DNA from 2 places in the Carnobacterium iners genome. Region 2 is predicted to be linked to the other one. Evidence: riboswitches for the same ligand, from Rfam matches in the RefSeq annotation. Region 2 holds a riboswitch; the other holds the start of a gene.
What was found. A riboswitch is a leader RNA that binds a small molecule or an ion and turns the genes downstream of it on or off. The one in region 2 is predicted to bind FMN.

Region 1: another riboswitch for FMN. It lies ahead of ribD (bifunctional diaminohydroxyphosphoribosylaminopyrimidine deaminase/5-amino-6-(5-phosphoribosylamino)uracil reductase RibD); the one in region 2 lies ahead of B9Y54_RS08760 (ECF transporter S component).

The regions. Positions count from the first base shown of each region.
Region 1 covers NZ_FXBJ01000002.1:1,493,783-1,498,214, reverse strand. The annotation lists gene B9Y54_RS07270 (bifunctional 3,4-dihydroxy-2-butanone-4-phosphate synthase/GTP cyclohydrolase II) at 1-109, opposite strand, end outside; gene B9Y54_RS07265 (riboflavin synthase) at 128-781, opposite strand; gene ribD (bifunctional diaminohydroxyphosphoribosylaminopyrimidine deaminase/5-amino-6-(5-phosphoribosylamino)uracil reductase RibD) at 808-1,911, opposite strand; FMN riboswitch at 2,037-2,151, opposite strand; FMN riboswitch at 2,306-2,420, opposite strand; gene B9Y54_RS07255 (RidA family protein) at 2,546-2,929, opposite strand; gene B9Y54_RS07250 (D-serine ammonia-lyase) at 3,052-4,386, opposite strand.
Region 2 covers NZ_FXBJ01000002.1:1,821,183-1,825,614, forward strand. The annotation lists gene B9Y54_RS08755 (HAMP domain-containing sensor histidine kinase) at 1-1,738, shown strand, start outside; FMN riboswitch at 1,816-1,938, shown strand; gene B9Y54_RS08760 (ECF transporter S component) at 2,076-2,681, shown strand; gene B9Y54_RS08765 (YpbB family protein) at 2,815-3,885, shown strand; gene B9Y54_RS08770 (RecQ family ATP-dependent DNA helicase) at 3,875-4,432, shown strand, end outside.

The sequences.
Region 1 (4,432 bases), 330 kb from region 2:
CAGCCGCACAAATAATATCTCCTTCATTTTCTCTGTCTTCATCGTCTACTAATAAAATATTTTTCCCTGCCTTTAAATCAATTAATAATTCATCAATGGTATTAAACATACGCTCCTCCATTCTGGTCTAATAGAACCCATTTTCTTTTAAAAATCCATGCGTTACATTGCTTTCTTTAGTCGGTTCTTTTGAGCCAAGTCCCAATAACTTTTCGACGTATTTTCCAATCATATCGCATTCAAGATTAACTTTATCACCTGGTTGCTTGGCTAACAGCACCGTTTCTTCACCAGTATGAGGTATAATCGAAACTTGAAACGACTGGTCGTCTACTATTACGACGGTTAAACTAACTCCATCAATAGCTATCGAGCCTTTTTCGATAATGTACCTTAATAAATCCGGACTTGTTTCAACTGTAATCCATACCGCATTATCATCTTGCCTGAAAGCTTTTATCTTTCCCGTTCCATCGATATGGCCACTAACCATATGCCCACCTAGTCTTGTCTCAAGGCTTAGAGCTCGTTCTAAATTAACGTAGCCTCCTGGAGTCAATTCGCCAATGTTTGTTCTTTTCAAAGACTCAGACATCACATCTGCCTCAAAAGAATCGTTTTCTATTTTTGTGACGGTTAAGCATACACCATTAGTCGAAATACTATCTCCAATACGGGTTCCTTGTACGACTTTTCGGCCTTTGATAGTAAGTACTGAACTTTTCTCACCTTTTTTAATCGATTTGATTGTCCCAATTTCTTCAATAATTCCAGTAAACATTTGTTTTCCTCCCATTTAATTTCTTTTTATTTATCCAGATAACCTTCTATCAATATATCTTCTCCAACCATCACGGGATTTAATCGCTTCAATTGAAAAGCATTTTCTAATGAACTGATTCCTTCGCCTTCAACAATTGTCTTCGCATCTTTTCCACCAATGATTTTTGGCGAAAGATAGACGTGAACTTTATCAACAATTCCTTCTTTTAGAGCTGAAAAGTTTAATGTCGCTCCACCTTCCAATAAAATGCTGTCAATCCCCTTAGCGCCTAATTTTTTCATCAATTCGCGTAGATCAACTCTGTTATCCCTTTGGGAAGTCACGATAACCTCAATACCCATTTTGGTTAATGTTGCTATTTTTTCACTACTTGCTCTATTAGTTGTTGCGACAATTGTCTTAGCTTTATCTTGCTGGGACAATACGACAGAGGCTAACGGGATTCTTAGTTGGCTATCCACAACAATTCTAATCGGGTTTTTACCATTTGGAATTCTAGCTGTTAATTGCGGATCATCTTTGATAATCGTATCGATACCTACCATGATGCCAGATAATTCGTGTCGCAAGTTGTGGACTCGTTTCCTCGCTGCTGCGTCAGAAATCCATTGAGACTCACCTGTTACTGTAGCTATTTTCCCATCTAGGGACATCGCACTCTTCATCACAACAAAGGGTTCTTTCGTGACAATGTACTTAATGAAAGCCTCATTTAGTTGGGCTATCTCTTTTTCTAGCACTCCAATGCTAACGAGAATCCCCTTATTGCGAAGTCTTTCAATGCCTTTTCCTGCAACCAATGGATTAGGATCACCCATCCCAATAACCACTCGTCTTATCTTTTTATCTACCACTAAGTCAGAGCAGGGAGGTGTTTTCCCCACATGTGAGCATGGCTCCAAAGTGACGTATAATGTTGCACCAGATACACATTCACTTGCTGATGCAATAGCATTTACTTCTGCATGCGCTTGGCCGAACTCTTCGTGGTACCCTTGTCCAATCACTTTTCCATTCTTAACAATTACAGCGCCCACTAAAGGATTGGGTGCTGTAAACCCTTTTCCTTTTTTTGCTAAGTCTAGCGCCATCTTCATATAAAATTCATCCAATTTTTTCACTCCCATCTACATAAAACCAAAAAATAAAAACCCAAAAGATTGTCTCTTCAGGGTTTTAGCGCATTTTGAATAAGAGAGTGCAACAAATAGCACCGCATACTGGGTATTCGGCTACCTTTGATCTCTTTAAACGCTGTCTTCTTTCATCCAGACTTTAACTGTCGGCTTCGGAATTTAACCGAATCTGCTTTGCAGCTCGTGGGCTTTACCACCGGTAGGGACTTACACCCTGCCCTGAAGACTATTCAATTTTTTGGAAATAGAATACAAAAAAGCCCCAGATAGTAAATCCAGGGCTTTGTTCATGGTCAAATAAGACTAGTGTATCATTGCTTTTTAAACGTAGGATTTTTATCCATCTCAAATAAGATTTCTATAATCATCGTTTTTTCTGCAATCACTTTGTCTTCTTTCATCCAGACTTTAACTGTCGGCTTCGGAATTTAACCGAATCTGCTTTGCGGCTCGTGGGCTTTACCACCGGTAGGGACTTACACCCTGCCCTGAAGACTATTTTGTTTTTATACTGTTAGACTATATGGAACCAATGAGAATGTCAATCTATTTTTTAAGAACATTATTTATTTTATATAGAAAACGTTGTTTATTTTATTACTAACCTATTAATTTATAAGCTGCTTTATTTTTTTAAAACTGCGACAACTTCGATTTCACATAAGCCCTTGAGGGGAAGCTCTTGGACAGCAAAACAAGTGCGAGCAGGTTTATGCCCATTAAACTGTTTGCCATAAGCTTCGTTGAACGCTTGAAAATTTTCCATTGTTGATAAATAACAGGTTGTTTTAACAACATGTTGCAAAGAAGAACCAGCCGCTTCTAGAACAGCAGAAAGATTTTTAAAAGCTTGTTCGGTTTGTTCTGTGATACTTTCTCCAACTAGTTTACCGGATACTGCATCTACTCCGATTTGACCAGCTGGAAAAATAAAATCTCCTGCTTTGATGACTTGTGAATATGGACCAATTGGTTCCGGTGCGTTTTTTGTGTGAATGATTTCTAACATGTGTGTTCCTCCTATGATTTTTTCTCGTACAAGAGAAACCCTCTTGAATTTCATCTTTACTCAGTAGTGTGTCATTTACGATTTACTAAGTCCTGTATTCGTGCTTTCACTTTTAAATTAACTTACTTTTTGCCTTTATTGTAGAAAACTTCCATGTCTTCTTTAGGAACCATACTTCCACCAGTCGCCCATGAGATGTGCGTTGCATTTGACATTTTATCAACTAGGTTGTTGGTTTTCAAGTACGCTTGTCCTGCTTCTGATTGCAACATACGAATAGATCCTGGTAAACCTGCAATTGCAGCTGGCTCTAAATAAATTTCTTCTTGGTCAATCAAAGCTGTTAATAATTTATATGTTTCGTCGTCATCTAACGTGTACGATCCACTAAAGAAATCTTCTAATACTCTCGCAACAAAACCAGATGTCCGTGGAACAGCTAATCCATCAGCAACTGTTAGCCCGTCTAGGCCAATATCTTTAACTGATATCTCATTGTATTTACCAGTAATTAGGCCTAGAAGCATAGAAGGAACGTGTGTTGGTTCAGCAAAGAAACAATGAACGTTATCACCATAAATATGTTTCAAGCCAAAGGTAACACCACCCGGAGAGCCACCAATGCCACAAGGCAAGTAAACAAATAAGGGATGATCTGCATCTACTAAAATGTTGTTGTCGCTTAATTGTTTTTTTAATCGACTTCCAGCGACTGTATAGCCTAAGAATAACTCACGGGAATGCTCATCATCAACGAAGTAACTTGTTGGATCTAAATCAGACTGTTGCCGTCCTTCTGTTACAGCTTTTGTAAAATCAGATTCGTGTTCAATGACTACCACTCCGCGACTTCTTAAAAAGTTCTTTTTCCATAACTTTGCTTCTACTGACATATGAACAATGACTTCAAAACCTAATTTTGCTCCGACTGTTCCAACACTGATTCCTAAATTCCCAGTTGTGCCAACAGTTATTTTAAAACCAGAAAAGAACGTTTTGAATGCTTCACTTGCAAAAATAGCATAGTCTTCATCAATTGATTTCAACATGCCATGTTCTAAAGCTAAATCTTCCGCATGCTTTAAGACTTCATAAATAGCTCCACGTGCTTTTACCGTTCCAGCAATGGGTAGTAAATCGTCTCGCTTCAACCATACTTTTCCTTCAATCGTTCCTTTGTACTCTTCTTCAAGGTAAGCTTTTATATGCGGTATTTCTGTAATAGGTGATTCTATGATGCCATTAGTTGGAGCTGTATCTGGAAAAGCTATTTTTAAATACGATGCAAATCGAGTTAAGCGAGCATCTGCGTCTGTAATATCTGCCTTTGTGATGGAAGACTTTTCTGCGGCTTTTTCGAATTTCTTTTTATTTGGATTAACCCAGAATACTTCTTTTGTTGCTTTGATATCTTGGAATAAAGTTGTTTCTTCTATAGCAGATTTCTTTTCGTCCATTGCTAAGTTTGTTCTCATTATAAAAAACTCCTCTTCTATTATCTGA
Region 2 (4,432 bases):
TATTGCCACAACAGAGCTGTATAGTCATGTGTATCAAAATAATATACAAATGAACTATATTTCTGATTATGAAAAAATGATTCAAACAATCGAAAAACGGCTGGCAGATGACCAAAATGTTACCACTGCAAGTATGGATAATTTTAAAGCGCACGATTCTCATCTATTTATGTCTCTTCACATTGAGGGAGAACCCGTTTTAAATTTTTCTAAAGAGTCACAGAGTTTTTTCTTGAGCTACAAAGATAGTTTGTTGACTGATGCAAGTATAAAAGAAGCTTTTATTAATAAAGAAGATACACAAGTTGTTAGCGATAAAATTCGTTTTGAAAATACAAGTGGCTTGTTTATTTTTAGAGTTAAGAATCTGGTCATTGAGGGAAAAAAAGCTGTTCTTTATTCGGTTGTAGATTTATCTTTTTTAAATGAGGCCGAACAAAAAATGAATAGTTGGATTTTAAGTATTTTTGCTGTTTATGGACTTTTAGCTGTTTTATTCTTGTATTTTTTACAAAAAAATTTAGGTGAACCGCTAAATAAGTTGAGAGATATTGCTTTTGACTATGCAAAAAATGATTTCAATCAAAAAGCGTCGGTAAAATACAAAGATGAACTATCACAATTAGCTTTAGCAATGAATAAAATGAAAAAATCGTTTGAGACAACAGGAGCAGCGACTAGACAAGAAAAAGAACTTCTAGAGAAAATAGTTGCTTCTATTTCAACCGGAATATTGTATTATAATCAAGAAAAAACACTTTTAATGTCCAATCCATTAGGGGAAGAATTTCTGCGTAATTGGGATGCCTTTGAAAATGTAAAAGATTACCAATTACCTGAATTTTTAGCAGATAAAATAGATAAAGTTATTGAAAAATCAGAAAAAGTTTATGATGACCTTATGATTAATGATTTTTATTTCCAACTATCTTTGGTTCCTTTATTTGACGAAGATATGAAAAATGTTCGTGGAGTCTTAGTTTCATTAAAGGAATTAACAAAAGAACGACACTTAGATAAAATGAGGGTAGACTTTATTAGCAATATTTCTCATGAATTGCGTACGCCTTTAGTCATGATTCAAGGGTATAGTGAAGCGATTATTGATAATATTGCTGAAACAGATGAAGAAAAGCATGAAATGGCGATGATCATTAGTGATGAAGCGAAACGAATGAATCGTCTTGTTAATGAAATGCTTGACTTATCTCGTATGGAAGCTGGTTATATCGATTTAATTATTGAAGACATCTTTTTAGAAGATTTCTTTAAAAATATATTATCATTATTTAAGCGATTTGCTAATGAAAACCATGTAAAATTATTACTAGAAATTGATCCAGAGATTCGCACTTATCCAATGGATGGCGATAAAATGAATCAAGTTTTTGTTAACCTCGTTCATAATGCTATTCATCACTCATCGACAACTGAACGAGATGGTGCAGAAGTAATGATTCGAGTCCAACTAGATAAAATAATCGACGAAGTCCAGATGGAGATTGTTGATAATGGCCCCGGTATTTTAGAAGAAGATATGCCTTACGTATTTGACCGCTTTTATAAAGCAGACAAATCTCGAGTGAACAACAACTCTAATAAGGTTGGAACAGGTATTGGGTTGTCTATTGTTAAGACCATTATCGAAGAACATGGTGGTTATATTGAAGTTTCAAGTATGATAAATAAAATAACAACCTTTAGAATTCACTTTCCATATTCAGATAACACTATCTAATAGTAAGTGGAGCTTGCAAATAAAGATAATATAGCTTATACTAAAATAGTACAAATGTTGTACTAATAAAATAGACGATTCGTCTTCAGGGGCAGGGTGTAATTCCCGACCGGTGGTATAGTCCACGAACTAGATAGCATTTCTAGTTGAACTGGTTTAATTCCAGTACCGACAGTAAAGTCTGGATAAAGAAGATGGGGCTTATTTGAATATAATACTGTTCACATGCTCTGTTTAATTTTTCTGAAGAGAAATTAGACGAGCGTATTTTTTATAGTGTTTTTTTTGGTAGGCCCAAGAATGCTCAAGCTGATGAGTCCTTTCAGGAGGATTTTTTATGCAAACCCGTAATACAAAAAAATTAGTCGGTGTATCTATGCTTGCTGCAGTTGCATTCGTACTAATGTTTTTCGCTTTTCCAATCATACCAGGCGTCACTTTTTTGAAAATCGATTTTAGTGATATTCCCGTTCTGTTAGGTATGTTTTTATATGGACCAGTAGCAGGAATAGCCGTAGCGGTTATTCGAACCATTCTTCATTATGTGCAAACGGGCGGAGATGCGGGTTACCCAATAGGAGACACAGCTAGCTTGATAGCTTCCTTGGCGTATACATTACCCATTTACTACATTATGAACACGAAAGCTGAAAAAGCTAAAAATGTTGTTTTAGCTAACGTACTAGGAACGGTATCATTGACCACCGTATTATCTTTATTAAATGCTTATGTCTTAATCCCACTATACTTTTTAGTGTTGAACTTTAGTGTTGGACCAATACAAAAGTATGTCTTTTATGGGGTTGTACCTTTTAATTTAATCAAAGGTATCGTCGTTAGTACAGTCTTTATTGCCTTATACAAAAAAATGAAACCTTGGATAATTAAAAACCAAGTGAGTCAACTTACAGAAACGAGCTACCTAACATTAGAAAAAAAATAACAAGGAAATGATTTCGTATCTCTTACGAAATCATTTTTTTATTTACTTTAAATAAATTTTTAAGGAATTTATAGTGATTTTTTGGTATATTAAACGTGTATTATAAAGAAAATTAAAAAGGAGTTGTGCTGTTTTGAATAGGCTATCTTATCTTGATTATTTTTATTTATCTTTGTTTTCAAAAACGTATTCAAAAAAAGCTTCTACTATTTACCATATTTTTACTGGTAAAAAAACGGCATCAATCCTTTATAGCGCTGAAAGGTATCACCTAACTTATGTTTTTGCCTTATTTCCAAAATTAAATCGCAGTCAATTTAATAAGAGTATAGAAAAACTAGCTCATTTGAATCACCTTTCACAATCAGGAGAAAAAATGGAGTATTATTTATCAGATAGCGGAGAAAAAGAATCTGTTGGGTTTTTTAATAGCCACTATTATCCTAAACAGTTAAATTACCTTCAAAATGGGCTTGCACTCAACCATTTTTGGCGTACACTTCAATTGATTACACAAGTTTTATCTGAAGTTAGGCATAAAAATAAACTGTATACTCCAATAGAAAAAGAATGGGAAAAACAATATTGGCTCAAACTTTGGCTCAAAAAAAGCAATAAGGATAAACAAGAACTAGCAGTAATATTTGGTAATGAATGGATTTTGATTTTGAATGAACTGCCTTTAATTAACGCTGAAATACTAACTGCTAATTTATCTGGTCATAATAATACGGGCAAGACTCAAAATCAGTTAGCTGAAGCATATAAAAAAGAGGCGATTGAAGTTCATTTGATTGTGCTTGATTCGCTAGCTTGCATCGGGAAAATAATAGAGCAGTATCCTAAAAAAACGCCATTATTTTTTTCAATCTATAAAGAGATGTTGCAAACTCATGTTGGGACAACTACTAGTGCTATTTTGACGAAGCAGTATTTATTAGGAGGTTATTCAGTTGAAGATACTGCAAAGTATCGGCAACTAAAACTAAGTACAATCAATGAACATGTTATTGAAATAAGTATTATGGATCCTTTATTTGATTTATCAGCAATTTTACCATTAGATAGATTTAAAGAAATTGAGCAACTGTTAAAAGAAACACCTGCTCTTACATACCAAGAAATGCTTGAAAAAAAGCCGGAAGTTCTTTTTTTATGGTTTCGCCTAGCTCAAATAGAAAGGAATCGAAATAGTGACGAATGAGGAAAAGATTAAAGATATTTTGCTTCACCAGTTTGGTTATACTTATTTTCGTGAAGGACAAGAAGAAGCTATTTTAGCAGCTTTGGATGGAAAAGATACACTAGTTATGTTACCGACAGGTACCGGTAAATCAATTTGCTATCAAATAACAGGATACTGCTTAGAAGGGATTGTCTTGATTGTTTCTCCTCTGCTTTCATTAATGCAAGATCAAGTTGATCAAATGAAACGGATGGGAGAAAAAAGAGTCACTGCATTGAATAGTTTAATGAGTAGTGAAGAAAGAAAATGGGTTATGTCTCATTTAACTGACTATAAGTTCATTTTTTTATCGCCAGAAATGTTGCAACAAAAGTATGTTTTAGCTAAACTCAAATCGTTAACGATTAGTGTAATGGCTATTGACGAAGCTCATTGTATCTCTCAATGGGGAATGGATTTTAGGCTAGAATACTTAGGATTAGGGATGGTCCGTAAAGAATTAAATAATCCATTAACGATGGCTTTGACAGCTACAGCAACTGAAGTCGTTCGCGAAGAAATTTTA